One region of the Bacillus sp. SCT118 genome, then DNA from elsewhere that is predicted to be linked to it. Evidence: predicted binding sites of a transcription regulator. Region 1 holds the regulator's gene; the other holds the start of a gene.

Region 1 (7,605 bases):
ATTATTTCAAGCATGTTTGTCCCCCCTTACGGCATCTGTTAAAAGTATATGGGGGATGTTTTTAAAATAGACGTAAAGGTCATTGGCAAATCTTAATTTGATTCCTGAAACAAGTTTTGCATTTTCTTTCTGAAGATAAATGGCAGCGAGATAAACACGATATATAGAGCGAGGACAAGAAAGAAAGCTGGCAGATTGCCAGTCAAAAAGCTTGCTCCCAGAACATTCAGCGCAATGGTCCCAGGGATGATTCCTACAGCCGTCGCCGCAAAATACGGCAGCGCTTTGACATTGGAAAGGCCTGCCGCATAGCTGACGAAATCAAAATTGATCGGCAGGATTCTCAAAAGAAAGATATAGAAAAATCCGTTATCCTCCATTTGCTTCTGTATGGCTTCAAGCCTTTCGTAATGCCCGTTCTTTTTCGCCGCAAACAAACCTGCCGCAAAAAACGAAACAGCTGAGGCGCACATCGAACCGAATAACGTATAAAACGTGCCGAGAAGCGGGCCAAACGCAAGTCCGCCAGCTATTGATATAACAGACACCGGAAATAAAACAAGTGGCCTGACGATGGATATCCCGATAAACATCAGAGGTGCAAAGACTCCGAACGACAATACCCATACCCTGATCTCTTTCGGCGATACATTCAAATATATTTTATTTCCCCAAAAGATTAAACCTGCACCTGCCAGCACTGCCAGCCATTTAAAAGCGGTTTTTCGATTCATACCCTCAGTTCCTTCCCCTTTGAACCGCAGCAGTTACGGATGGCGGCGGTTTTCTCCGTCAAGGCGGATCGGAGCAGCCAAATATAATATCCGCTCCATTAATCTTGCCGCTTTTACTTCTTCCTTTTCCCCCCTTTGCGAATACGTAAAATGATGCTTCAGCTCGTCAGGTGAGAAATTAGAAGAAAAGAAAGTAGGCAGCTGCTGGGACATTCTGTGCTGAAGCACCGTTCCGATGACTTCATCCCTTACCCAGCTTGTCATTGATTCTGCTCCGATGTCATCAAGCATCAATACGGGTGTGGTCTTTACCATATTGAGCTTCTCTTCCAATGTCTGGTCTTGCAGCGAATTCTTAAGCTCTCTCACAAATTCAGGCACATAGACAATCATGGAGGAATACTCTTTTTCCGCCAGCTCATTGGCAATCGCAGCGAGCATAAACGTTTTTCCTACCCCGAATTTCCCGTATAAATATAATCCTTTCCCTTTTCCCGTCTCATTATAGCTTTTCAGGAAGTCTGTAACATGCTGAAACATCGCGAGCCTGCTCGGGTCACTGATATCAACTTGCTGGAACGTCGCTCCGAGAAGATCCTGCTGGATATACATGCTTTTCATAAGAGACTTTTGTTTCTTCTGCTGGTCGAGCTTCCGTTTGACTGGACATTCATAATACTCGATATCTATAGACCGCCCATTGACAACAAGCTTCGGATGGTAGCCCTCCAACAAATTGTTGCAGTTTTCATCTTCCGAACAATAGGAGCAATTCTTGCTTTGTTCGATATATTCATAAAGCTTATTTAAACTCTTTTCGATCATTTTTTGGTCAATCACTTCTTCGTTTTCCTTTAAAAATGCTTGAACATCTTGATCTTTCATGACTTTTTCCTTCATTTGTTCAAGACGTTTTTGGAAATCCGGCCTGCCGGTTACGCCCTGCAGGGAACGGCCGATTGGTTCCATCTATTCCTTCACCCCGCATCTCTGTCTTTAATAGGCAGAGTATTTTTTCAGTTTTTGCATTTCTTCCATCATCTTTTTCTTCTGTTCTTCCAAATCCTGCGGATGCAGCTTCTGCTGTCCGGATTCTGAATCAGACGCTGTTTCCTTTTCTGTCATCCAATCAGGAAGCTTTTCTTCACGAATCACTTTTTGGTTTCGTTTCGAAGACTTTGTTTTTCCTTCAGCCCATTCAAGATACTGGCGGTTTTCTTCTATTGCGAGCTTCATCGCTTCCCTGACCGTTTTTACCTTTTTGCGTGCCCAATGCGAAGCGATTTTTTGAATATAGTTTTTCGACAGCTTCATGTCGGTTTTCAGCATGACATAATAAATTAACACATTTGTGACGCCTGGCTCGAGCTTCTGTTCGAACATAATTTCTTCTATGATCTTCAGATCAGCTTTTGACGGCTCTGTTCCGTCAGCAATGTCCTGCAGAAGCTTCTTCGGAGAAATCGCCTCCAGCAATGCGATCAGCTTCCCATCTAGAGAATCCTCTTCTGCCGGTTTTTCGCCTTCACGCAGATGCACCGGCTGTGTTTTTTCCACCAAATCAGGCAGCTGTCCGTTTCTTTCAATTTGATACCAGTCGCTCGCCGCTTTTCTTAATGCCTCCGTCGTAATGACGTCACGCTCATCAATTGCGCTCATCACAACATTTTGCATTTGCAAAGGGTCAATTCCGTACAGATAAGAAAGCTTTTTGATTGTGTCACGCACCTGCTGGGTCATCGCTTTTCTCGGTATCATCGTCTCAGAAAGTCCCGCTAAAAACAAATCAAAATCAAACACATCCTCCGTTATGGTGTAGGACGGAGACTGTCCGACAGAAGTATACTCGGACCCCTCGGCAAGCCTTACCGTTTCCTCCATATCGGATGTGAGCTTCCATTCACTCGGCTGCAGCGATTCAAACGCGTGATTAAACGGCCGCGTAATGTCCTTCGCATCTTCTGTAATGGCCGGGTGCGTAAAAAATTGTTTTAATTGCTGATATTTCGTTTTTCCGACTCTATTATACAGAAAAACATTCAGCATTCCGTCTTCAAAAAATTCATTTGGTCTGAGCGGCGGAAGGAGTTCATATATAAAGAGGCGCTCCTGCCGCTCGGATTCTTTCATATATACTTTCAGCAATCCGATGCCCTCGAGCTTCCCCTGTTCCTGATGGATCGTTTTTAAGTTGGACTGTGTCATCCCCATCAGCTGTCTATGTGTGGACTCTCCGCCCCACAGACGGTTTTGTTCAAGCTCTCCCCACAATGTCATATAAAGAGAGAATGCAACAGGGCCGATTAAGGGCTGGTACAGTTGTGTAATAATTTGTCTGTCGATATCCTGCAGCATCGATCTGCTTTTAACCACATACGGGTCTACAGGCAGTACATCTTTCCAATAGTCAGCCATACATTCTCAAACCTTCCGAATTTGTTTCTACCTTTCATTTTACACCGTTTCTTATATCTATCAAATGCCAATTTTGCACATGAGAAAAGAGCTAGAAGAATCCTCTTAGCTCTTTTAACGCTCTTTCTTTATTAAGTCTTTTAATTCATCGATAAAGACGTTTATATCTTTAAACTGCCGATAGACGGACGCGAACCGCACATATGCGACTTCGTCAATCTTAGCCAGCCGGTCCATGACCATTTCTCCGACGAGCTCACTCTTCACCTCGGAGCAGCCTTGATTGCGAAGCTCTTTTTCAATATCAAAGCACATGTCTTCAAGCGTTTTGAGTGAAACAGGCCTTTTTTCACATGCTTTTATGAGACCGCGCAGCATTTTTTCTCTGCTGAATTCCTCACGCACACCTTCTTTTTTCACGACGATGAGCGGGGTTTCCTCCACTTTCTCAAAGGTCGTAAACCGGTAGTGGCAGGATTCGCACTCGCGTCTTCGGCGAATCGACTTTCCGTCATCCACAGGCCGTGAATCAAGGACTCGTGTTCCGTTATGCTGGCATGAAGGACATTTCAATAAAATCAGCTCCCAACTATATCGTTCCCTGCAATGTATTTTCGGCAGCCTCCGCCTTTTAAAAATAGATGTGACAGCATCTGTCGGGAGAGCCGGTGTTAAATTTGTTTCTTTAGCATTAGGTGGTTTGTGAAAATCTCCTTCTTATTTTACAAAAAAAATGAAAAAAGAAAAAGCTGACACTCTCGTTTCTTTATAAAAATAAAAGGAGCATAAGCTAAAAAGCGCATAATGGCTTTCTAGCTTCAGCTCCCTTTGTGTTCGCAATTTACTTTATAGTACTTTCGCTTGCGCCTGTTTAATCTGCACAGGCCCCATTCCTCTTGGTATTTCAATGTTTTCTCTTGTATCAGCATGTAATGCCTCTGCAATGTAATCAGCAGCGACATTAGGATCTAAGTCTCCACAAGTATAAACATCAATGCTCGCATATCCGTGCTCAGGAAAACTGTGAATCGTTAAGTGTGATTCAGAAATAATCACAACTCCGCTTACGCCTTGCGGTGCAAATTTGTGAAATGCAACCTCGCGCACCTCAGCACCTGATTTTAGAGCAGCATTTACAAACGTTTTTTCAATAAAATCCATGTCATTCAGCTTATCAAAATCGCATCCCCATAGCTCGGAGATAACGTGACGCCCCATTGTTTCCATAGTCATGGACCCCCCTTAACAAGAATTAAAAAGTGAAATTCCAACAACTGGGTCGGCCATTTACCACGGGGGAAAGTTAGTCCGGAGAGGTCCTAACCCTTTAAGTAATTCCGAAACAGTCTCAAGCAAGAAGTTCACGAAAAATAGTATACTGTGTTTAAGTCTAATTTGCAAGGTGCGTTTTTTCAGAAATATGTTGTTAAGGGTTTTTTCTTTAAAATGTGTCCATGACCTTATTTTATACAGCAGACGGATGTTTCATTCGTGCCGCTACATGGCGGATCAGATCAACAACTCTGCAGGAGTAGCCCCATTCGTTGTCATACCACGCCAGCACCTTTACTTTCCTGTCTTCCATTACCATTGTTGTAAGCCCGTCAATGACCGCTGAATGCGGATTCGTATTATAATCAGTCGAAACGAGCGGTTCATCTGAGTAATCAAGTACACCGTACATCGACGTTTTGGCAGCGCGTTTAAATGCCTCGTTTACTTCTTCAGCCGTAACATCCGTTTTCAGATCAACAACGAGATCAACCAATGAGACGTTCGGAACAGGGACACGCAAGGCGAGGCCGTGAAGTTTTCCTTTCAGATGCGGCAGCACAAGCGAAAGCGCCTTTGCCGCTCCTGTTGTCGTCGGAATGATGGATTCACCGCAAGCCCGCGCCCGGCGCAAATCTTTGTGCGGGTTATCAATATTTTTTTGGTCATTCGTATACGCATGAACTGTAGTCATCAGACCGCTCTCAATGCCAAACTCTTCATCCAGCACTTTTACAACAGGCGCAAGGCAATTTGTCGTGCATGACGCATTTGAAATAATGACATGGCGCTCTGCGTCGAATTGGTCCTCATTTACGCCCATCACAATGGTAACGTCTTCATTTTTTCCCGGAGCGGTCAAAATCACTTTTTTTGCGCCTGCTTCTATATGGCCCATCGCTTTATCTTTAGCATTAAACTTCCCTGTTGCTTCGACGACTATGTCAATATCATATTCCCGCCAAGGCAGCTGTTTTGGATCACGGCTGTTTAACAAAAGCACTTTCTTTCCATTTACGATCAGGCTGTCTTCACCAGCCACAACCTCTTTATCGTATCTGCCGTGAATTGTGTCATACTTTATTAAATGAGCCAGCGTTTCTGCGGAATAGCTGGCGTTAATGGCCACTACTTGAATTTGATCGTCTAACATCGCTTTTCTAAAAACCATTCTTCCGATTCTTCCAAACCCGTTGATCGCTACTTTTACCTTCATGTTGGACACCCCTTATCAATTATGCCATCCTAATTTGTTACTATCTAAAATTAGTATAACACATTAAAACAAATTCGCCAGTACATATTGATAAAAATCAACGATTATAACGCTAATTTATGATGCATCTTATGTTTTCTTGCACAGAATATCAGGCGTAAGAACCAAAAAGCAGCCAGCGCTCCGCACTGACTGCCCTCATGCTTTATGATTCCTGTTTTAACTTATCATTGAGCACACTTTCTTCTAGCACAGAAAATGTATCCCCGTACACTCTGTTAATATGATTCGCTCCCCAAGCACACAGCATATCTAAAATTCCTTCTAAGCTGCGGCCGTATTCGCTGAGCTCGTATTCCACTTTGGGAGGAACTTGATTATATACGATTCGGTTAATGACACCGTCCGCTTCCAGCTCGCGCAGCTGCTGAGTCAGCATTTTTTGCGTGATATTGGGCATTAGGCGTTTTAATTCACTTGTGCGTTTTTTTCCGTGCGTTAGATGGCATAAAATGACGCATTTCCATTTCCCTCCAATCACTTCAAGGGTCGCTTCAACAGAAATGTTATATTTTTTCTTCTCCATACAATCCATTCTCCTCACAGGCACCAAAAAGTGACTATAGCACTTAAAAGTACGTACTTTTATTTCTTAACGATATGTTTCATAATCACATTTGCCGGCTGATTTGAATCTGCTCTTTTTTATTTATATAGCTTACTCGGCAGAATTTCAATCATACAACACATCTTACAAAGGAGGAACATCATGACTTCAGCCAATAAAAGCAGTATTCCTGCACTACTAGCTTTGGCCGTAAGTGCATTCGCAATAGGGACAACTGAATTTATCAGTGTCGGCCTTTTGCCGCTCATTGCTGATGACCTGGATATTCCAGTCACGACAGCAGGATTGACCGTTTCCCTTTATGCGCTCGGCGTTACATTTGGGGCACCTATATTAACTTCATTGACCTCAAGCATGTCACGTAAGACACTATTGCTTTGGATCATGTTTATTTTTATTGCCGGTAATACGATGGCAGCAACCGCTTCAAGCATCGGGATTTTACTAGCTGCACGTGTAATATCGGCATTTTCGCACGGTGTGTTTATGTCGATCGGTTCGACAATCGCAGCGGATATTGTCCCGGAAGATAAAAGGGCTAGCGCGATTTCAATTATGTTTACTGGCCTCACTGTGGCAACTGTAACCGGAGTTCCTTTTGGGACATTTATCGGCCAGCAGTTTGGCTGGCGTTTCGCCTTTATGGTCATTATCGCCGTCGGAATCATTGCTTTCATTACAAATGGCATTCTTGTACCGTCCAAATTACGAAAAGGGACGAAAACAACGATGCGGGATCAATTGAAGCTTGTGACAAACAGCCGGTTATTGCTTTTATTTGTCATTACAGCGCTTGGATACGGAGGAACATTCGTTGTGTTCACGTATCTGTCTCCCCTGCTTCAGGAAGTAACAGGCTTCAAAGCCGGGACTGTTGCAGTGATTCTGCTCGGATACGGAATAGCTATTGCTATCGGCAATATGATTGGCGGAAAGCTGTCAAACCGAAATCCGATCGCCGCTTTATTCTATATGTTTATCGTACAGGCAATTGTTCTATTCGTACTGACATTTACAGCCCCGTATCAAGCAGCTGGGCTCATTACCATTCTCTGTATGGGATTGCTGGCCTTTATGAACGTGCCCGGCCTTCAGGTGTATGTCGTCATGCTGGCTGAGCGTTTTGTCCCGAGTGCAGTTGACGTCGCATCCGCGATGAATATCGCTGCTTTTAATGCAGGGATCGCGCTTGGGTCATACCTTGGCGGTGTGATCACCGATTCAATCGGATTGATTCATACCGCTTGGATAGGCGGATTAATGGTGGTCGGTGCAGTCATTTTAACAGGCTGGAGCCGCTTGATGGAAAAACGAGATCGGCAGGAAGCCTGACAATTTTA
Region 2 (7,605 bases), 910 kb from region 1:
ATACCTGTTTGAAGGGTTGAAGTCCCACGATAACCAAACGCTGCACATTACAAGCACCAACTTTGATGAGCCATTGGCAAAAAAGAAAATCAAGGAGCATCAATATGTGGTGGCTTTTCACGGATATAAAGGAGAGAACAAGAATACGCTTGTAGGGGGAACAGACCGAAAGCGGGCGAAAATGATTGTGAGAGCCCTTGAGCGGAGAGGGTTTTCCGCTGAGTTAGCGTCGTCTAAAAGCGGTCTTGCTGGATTGAATGCCGAAAACATTAATAACCAAGGGGAAACGGGGCTAAGTATCCAGCTGGAAATCAGCCGTGAGCAGAGAGAAGCATTTTTTGATGATTTTTATTATAAAAATAGAAAATACACAAAGAATAGTGAATTTTATGCTTATGTCAGTGCGATCAAAGGTGTCCTGGAAAAAGAGTATTCGTAACAAGCAGATCAGAAGACAAAATAAGAGAAGATCAGTAGACTGAAATAGGATAAAAAAGGAGGCGAAACAATGGCAGATCATCATTTTTATTTAAAAGCGAATTGGCCGGGTAACCGCAATGATGTCGGTACGATTGAAAGCGGAAACCTGATCACATCGATTTCCATTCCTAAAGAAATGGATGGCCCGGGAGAAGGGACCAACCCAGATGAAATGCTTCTCGGGGCGGCAGCGACCTGTTACATTATTACACTTGCAGCGATGATGGAGAGAAGCGGGCTGGAAAAAGAAGACTTACAGATGGAGTCAGAAGGCATTGTCGACGTCACAAAAGGAGTCTTTACATACAAAAAGATCATTCACCGTCCCTCTGTCGTGCTTAAACATGATGCTTCACAAGATGACGTCGCATTGGCTCACAAGCTTTGTAAAAAAGCGGAGGCGTCATGCATGATTTCGCGTGCAATTCAAGGAAATGTCGAGCTGCAGCTTGAAGCCTCTGTGAAACTGGGTGGAGAATAAAGAAAACAGACGGTCACTCACAGACCGTCTGTTTTTTATCTTCAGCGTGGGCTTTCGATTGATTTAGCACGACCACGCCTGCAATGACAAGCGTGAGACCGAATACACCTTTTAAACTGATGGTTTCGCCAAAAAGCAAAAAACCGACAATTGCTGTAAGCGCGGTACCAACGCCCGACCATGTTGCATACGCGCTTGATAAGTCAATTGTTTTTAAAGAAAAGCTTAGAAACGTAAAAGCAGAAAGAAATCCGACTATGACTCCGGCAATGGGCCAGGCTTGTGTAAATCCTTCTGAAAGCTTCAGCATCGTGCTCCCAAACACTTCAGATACAATGGCGAGAGCCAAATAAAGCAATCCTCTCATCTTCATCACTCCTTTACTGCCAATTAAGTAACACGACCCCTGATAGTAATAAAAGAATCCCGATAAGCCCTTTGGCATTCAGATCTTCCTTGAACCATTTTACTCCGATCACTGTCGTCAGCACCGTGCCCGCCCCGCTCCAAGTCGCATAGGAGAGGCTCAGGGGAATATGGTTTAAAGTCAGGGACAGCATATAAAAGGCGAGGGAATAGCCAATAACGACCAAAGCACTTGGCTTCCACTTTTTGAAGCCATCAGATACTTTCAGCATGGCTGCTCCTATCGATTCTGAACATATGGCAATCGTGAGGAATATATATCCTATCAACATCATGAATTCTCCTCACTATATTTTTAGATTAGAAAAAAACTTCAGCTAGAAAAATATTAGTGTATGCCTATGTATGAGTCAAGAGATTCATTTTCACACACTTAAAAAGACCCCTTTTTAAGGGGTCTTTTGCGTTTAATAATAATAAGGGAACGGGGCATACGGATAATAGGGGTATCCGCCATACAAATAAGGATTAAATAAAGCGCTTCCTATAAGCCCGCCTGCAAGGCCGCCGATAAACGGTCCTCCAAAAAATCCGAATGGCCGGCCAAAACCAAATCCATAACCAAATCCGGGTCTTCCAAACCCGTAACCGAACCCGAACGGTCTTCCAAACCCAAATGGTCTCCCGAATCCGAACGGTCTTCCAAATATTCTTGTATCTTCAGGGCTGAAATTTTCTAACTCGTTCATGTTTTCTTTCCTCCTGTAATAAAGTGTAGATGATGCAGTGTATTCAGCCTGCCCGGATTTGATTGGGCGAATCGAGGAAAAGGAGGATGTGAACACATTGGGCCTGTATCAGTCTGACTGGTCAAAAGCACCGCCCCACGCACATGCTTATCATGTCAAAACAACGAGAGAACAGGGCCATTATCATCTCATTGAAGGGTTTACTCAGCCGGCAAACGGATCAAATACCGATCAGCATACACATTACTATACAGGGATCACTTCATTTGAAAACGGCCATTTTCATCGGTATTACGGAATCTCAGGGCCGGCGATTCCCTTAGCAGATGGCACACATTATCATGAAATCGAAGAAACGACGTATCTGGCCTATAACGAGCCGATTGAGATCCAGTACGGAGGGGTTGTGTACGATCCCGGAGATGACAGAAGAAAAACGCATCGTCATACCCTGAAAGGAAAGACAAGGGAAATTGTCGGCAATGAGCCGCTCGGCTGGTAGAAGGATGTTTACCGATGCAAAAAAAGGGCAAAATGGATAGGTGGTTATCCATGTTGAATGCTATAATGGGGGGAGATTTATAAAAGAGAGTGATACATATTGAATAATACGAAGCAGCCCGTTGTCATTTTAGTCGGACCGACGGCAGTGGGGAAAACCAATTTAAGTATTCAGCTAGCCAAATCCTTAAACGCGGAAATTATCAGCGGAGATTCGATGCAGATTTATAAAGGGATGGATATTGGAACAGCTAAAATTACCGAACAGGAGATGGAGGGAGTGCCCCACCATCTGATTGACATTTTAGATCCCCAAGACTCTTTCTCTACTGCCGATTATCAAAGCTTAGTAAGAAATAAAATCAGCGAGATTGCAAATAGAGGAAAGCTTCCGATGATTGTCGGCGGTACAGGGCTTTATATACAATCTGTGCTTTACGATTATACATTTACGGAAGAGGCAAATGATCCCGTGTTTCGAGAGAGCATGCAAATGGCTGCTGAGCGGGAAGGCGCTGACTTTCTTCATGCCAAACTTGCTGCAGCAGATCCCGAGGCAGCAGCTGCGATTCATCCGAATAATACAAGAAGAGTCATTCGCGCACTGGAAATTTTACATACGTCCGGAAAAACGATGTCCCAGCATTTGAAGGAACAAAAACGAGAACTTCTGTACAATGCAGTGTTAATCGGCCTGACAATGGATAGAGACACACTTTACGAAAGAATTAATGAGCGGGTCGATATGATGATGCAGTCAGGCCTTCTCCCGGAAGTGAAACGCTTATACGACAAGAACGTGAGAGACTGTCAATCAATACAGGCGATAGGCTATAAAGAGCTGTATGCATATTTTGACGGTTTTGTGACACTTTCCGATGCTGTCGAACAGCTAAAGCAGAACTCGAGGCGGTATGCGAAACGCCAGCTGACGTGGTTTCGCAACAAAATGCAGGTCACATGGTTCGATATGACACCGCCTGTTGATATGGAGCTGAAAAAAAAGGAAATTTTCACACATATAGCAGGAAAACTCGAACTTTAATCGAAACTGTATGATATAGAGAATCAAGGAGGACGAAACATGAAACCGATTAATATTCAGGATCAGTTTTTGAATCAAATCCGGAAAGAAAATACGTATGTCACTGTTTTTTTGCTGAACGGCTTTCAGTTGCGGGGCCAGGTGAAAGGCTTTGATAACTTTACCGTATTGTTGGAATCGGAAGGTAAGCAGCAGCTTATATATAAACATGCGATCTCAACGTTTGCGCCGCAAAAAAACGTCCAGCTTGAACTCGAATAGATCAAAAAATGCCATGTCAAGACATGAGGAAAGGCTGCCGGGGGTTCCCGGCGGCCATTTTTAACATGAATCCACTTTTGCTACAAGCTTTTTGTGTAAGCTGACCATGCCAAGGCACGGTCTTTTTTTATGAGAACAACATACGGAAGTAAAAATGGTATATTATGTATAAAATGAATTTGGGAGTGATCGACCTTGTTTGAAAGTGAAGCAGAACTGAGACGAATTAGGATTGCACTTGTATGGATAGCTGTTTTTTTACTGTTCGGGGCGTGCGGGAATCAAGAAACCATTATTGAAACAGACAGCGGCAATTCAGACTATGAAACGCCTCAGCCCACCTCGTTTCCGCTTGAACATAATCATTTTGGCGTTATGGAGGACGGCTATATTAAAATTTATGAGTATAATGAGTCCAGCAATGAGGTAAAGCTGAAGAAAGAATACGACACGGATGATGAACTTGAATAAAATTCACAAGCATCCGAATTTACAAAGCGGATGCCAGCCGCTAAACTAAATACAGACACAGATCAAACAGAGGGTGAAAATATGAAGCATAAAGTGATCGTGAATCATTGGGAAGAAATTTGCGAAGATGATTCTTGCTATGAATACGGAACAAGTATCATTGTGAACGGAAAAGAATTAATCAGAGAAGCGTCAATTATCACTGCTTTGAAGGCGGTTTTAGAAGAGATCGGCGCGGATGTTGAAATAGAAGAAACAGTAGAGAGCGAAAAATGCTGTGATAGCTTAAGAAAAAAAAATCTAGACTACTAAGCAGTTTTTTTTCATGTTATGATATACATCGGCTAAAAAACGACACCCCGAGTAGGACGAGAGATGATTCTCGTTCTGCTCTCTTTTTTGGGCCCTAATGAGTCTGCCCATTTGCCTGATTTGATCAAAATATGAATTTTTCATAAAAACGAATCTATATATTGTGTTTTTGCTAGAGGGTAGTATACTATATATAGTGTTAGTGATGAGAGATTCATATTTTTTGATAGGTCGTGATAAAACGTGGTACAAATCATATTTGATTCGAAAACAGGGAATGTTCAGCGGTTTGTAAATAAAACAGGCTTTCAGCAGATACGCAAGGTGGACGAAATGGACCACGTGGACACTCCGTTTGTTTTGGTCACCTACACGACAAACTTCGGTCAGGTACCGGCATCAACACAATCATTTCTCGAAAAATACGCCCATCTCTTATTAGGTGTCGCTGCGAGCGGCAACAAAGTATGGGGCGATAACTTTGCAAAAAGCGCCGATACCATTTCAAGACAATATCAGGTGCCGATCTTGCACAAATTTGAACTCAGCGGCACATCTAAAGACGTTGAATTGTTTACTCAGGAGGTAGAAAGAGTTGTCACAAAATCAAGTGCCAAAATGGATCCAGTTAAATAACGAAATCATGATCCAAAAAGATGGAAAATTCCAGTTTGATAAGGATAAAGAGGCTGTACATAGCTATTTTGTAGACTATATCAATCAAAACACAGTGTACTTTCACGATTTAAAAGAGAAGCTGGATTATTTGATTGAAAACCAATACTACGAAGAGGAGTTCTTAAGCCTTTATTCTTTTGAAGACATTAAAGAAGTGTTTAAGACAGCTTACGCAAAGAAGTTTCGTTTTCCTTCCTTCATGAGTGCGTTTAAATTTTATAATGACTATGCTTTGAAAACGAATGACAAGAAAAGAATCCTCGAGCGTTATGAGGACCGGATCTCAATTGTTGCGCTGTTCTTCGCAAACGGCGACACTGAGAAAGCAAAGGAATATGTGCACCTGATGATCAATCAGGAATATCAGCCGAGCACACCGACATTTTTGAACGCCGGCAGAAAACGCCGCGGTGAACTTGTGAGCTGCTTCTTGCTCGAAGTTAATGATTCTTTAAATGACATTTCAAGAGCGATCGATATCTCCATGCAGCTTTCTAAACTGGGCGGAGGGGTTTCTCTTAACCTGTCCAAGCTTCGCGCGAAAGGTGAAGCCATTAAAGATGTTGAGAATGCGACAAAAGGCGTTGTAGGCGTCATGAAGCTTCTTGATAACGCGTTCCGTTATGCTGACCAAATGGGACAAAGACAAGGGTCCGGCGCGGCGTATTTAAACATTTTCCACCGCGATATCAATGATTTTCTTGATACGAAAAAGATTTCTGCGGATGAAGATGTACGTGTCAAAACGCTTTCGATCGGTGTTGTCATTCCGGATAAGTTCGTTGAGCTTGCACGCGAGGACAAAGCGGCTTATGTATTCTACCCGCACACGATTTATAAAGAGTACGGCCAGCACATGGATGAGATGGACATGAACGAAATGTACGACAAGTTTGTCGACAACCCTCGGGTGAAAAAGGAAAAAATCAACCCGCGGAAACTGCTTGAAAAATTGGCGATGCTTCGTTCTGAATCAGGCTATCCATACATCATGTTCCAAGATAACGTCAATAAAGTGCATGCGAATAACCATATTTCGAAGGTCAAATTTTCTAACCTTTGCTCTGAAGTGCTGCAGGCATCTCAAGTTTCTTCATACACAGACTATGATGAAGAAGATGAAATCGGTCTGGATATTTCCTGCAACCTGGGCTCGCTTAACATTCTCAATGTCATGGAGCATAAATCAATCGAAAAGACAGTCAAGCTTGCGACAGACTCTTTAACACACGTGTCGGAAACAACTGACATCCGTAATGCGCCTGCTGTAAGACGGGCAAACAAAGCGATGAAATCAATCGGCCTCGGTGCTATGAACCTTCACGGCTACCTTGCGCAAAACGGCATTGCGTATGAAAGTCCGGAAGCGCGTGACTTTGCAAACACGTTCTTTATGATGGTGAACTTCTACTCCATCCAGCGTTCTGCGGAAATCGCAAAAGAGAAGGGCGAAACGTTTGATCAATATGAAGGCTCAACCTATGCGACAGGTGAATACTTTGACAAATACGTTTCTACTGATTTCTCACCGAAATATGAAAAAATCGCTAATCTGTTTGAAGGTATGCATATCCCGACGACAGAGGACTGGAAAAAGCTAAAAGCATTTGTGGCTGAACACGGTATGTATCACAGCTACAGATTATGCATTGCGCCAACAGGCTCTATCTCATACGTCCAATCAAGTACGGCGTCTGTTATGCCGATTATGGAACGCATTGAAGAACGAACATACGGCAACTCAAAAACGTACTACCCAATGCCTGGGCTTGCATCTAATAACTGGTTCTTCTATAAAGAAGCCTACGATATGGACATGTTCAAGGTTGTGGATATGATCGCCACTATCCAGCAGCACATTGATCAGGGAATCAGCTTTACATTGTTCTTAAAAGACACAATGACGACCCGTGATTTAAACCGAATCGATCTGTATGCACATCATAGAGGAATTAAAACCATTTACTATGCAAGAACGAAAGATACTGGGCAAGACAGCTGCCTTTCTTGTGTTGTTTGATTAAAGGAGAGTTTATAGTGACAAAAATTTATGACGCAGCAAACTGGTCAAAGCATGAAGACGATTTTACCCAAATGTTCTATAACCAAAACGTGAAACAGTTCTGGCTTCCGGAAGAGATTGCTTTAAACGGCGATCTCCTCACATGGAAGTACCTCGGGAAAAACGAGCAGGACACTTATATGAAGGTACTGGCCGGACTTACGCTTCTTGATACAGAGCAGGGGAATACGGGAATGCC

What was found. The regulator NrdR, encoded in region 1, represses ribonucleotide reductase genes. The targets are predictions, from matches to a motif close to AACACNATATATNGTGTT.
Region 2: a site for NrdR is predicted at 4,850-4,867, ahead of nrdI (class Ib ribonucleoside-diphosphate reductase assembly flavoprotein NrdI). Genes of this name have one in related genera too.

The regions. Positions count from the first base shown of each region.
Region 1 covers NZ_CP191225.1:1,284,210-1,291,814, reverse strand. Annotated here, with positions in the region: gene ytxC (putative sporulation protein YtxC) at 1-14, opposite strand, end outside; gene ACQVGT_RS06515 (TVP38/TMEM64 family protein) at 93-734, opposite strand; gene dnaI (primosomal protein DnaI) at 768-1,703, opposite strand; gene dnaB (replicative helicase loading/DNA remodeling protein DnaB) at 1,731-3,149, opposite strand; gene nrdR (transcriptional regulator NrdR) at 3,264-3,722, opposite strand; gene speD (adenosylmethionine decarboxylase) at 3,996-4,376, opposite strand; gene ACQVGT_RS06490 (glyceraldehyde-3-phosphate dehydrogenase) at 4,615-5,637, opposite strand; gene ACQVGT_RS06485 (winged helix-turn-helix transcriptional regulator) at 5,843-6,223, opposite strand; gene ACQVGT_RS06480 (MFS transporter) at 6,407-7,597, shown strand.
Region 2 covers NZ_CP191225.1:2,198,566-2,206,170, reverse strand. Annotated here, with positions in the region: gene ACQVGT_RS11510 (poly-gamma-glutamate hydrolase family protein) at 1-439, shown strand, start outside; gene ACQVGT_RS11505 (OsmC family protein) at 509-961, shown strand; gene ebrB (multidrug efflux SMR transporter subunit EbrB) at 975-1,328, opposite strand; gene ebrA (multidrug efflux SMR transporter subunit EbrA) at 1,342-1,659, opposite strand; gene ymaG (inner spore coat protein YmaG) at 1,795-2,076, opposite strand; gene ACQVGT_RS11485 (YmaF family protein) at 2,165-2,578, shown strand; gene miaA (tRNA (adenosine(37)-N6)-dimethylallyltransferase MiaA) at 2,678-3,622, shown strand; gene hfq (RNA chaperone Hfq) at 3,662-3,883, shown strand; gene ACQVGT_RS11470 (YmzC family protein) at 4,079-4,354, shown strand; gene ACQVGT_RS11465 (hypothetical protein) at 4,436-4,666, shown strand; gene nrdI (class Ib ribonucleoside-diphosphate reductase assembly flavoprotein NrdI) at 4,910-5,302, shown strand; gene nrdE (class 1b ribonucleoside-diphosphate reductase subunit alpha) at 5,262-7,364, shown strand; gene nrdF (class 1b ribonucleoside-diphosphate reductase subunit beta) at 7,382-7,605, shown strand, end outside.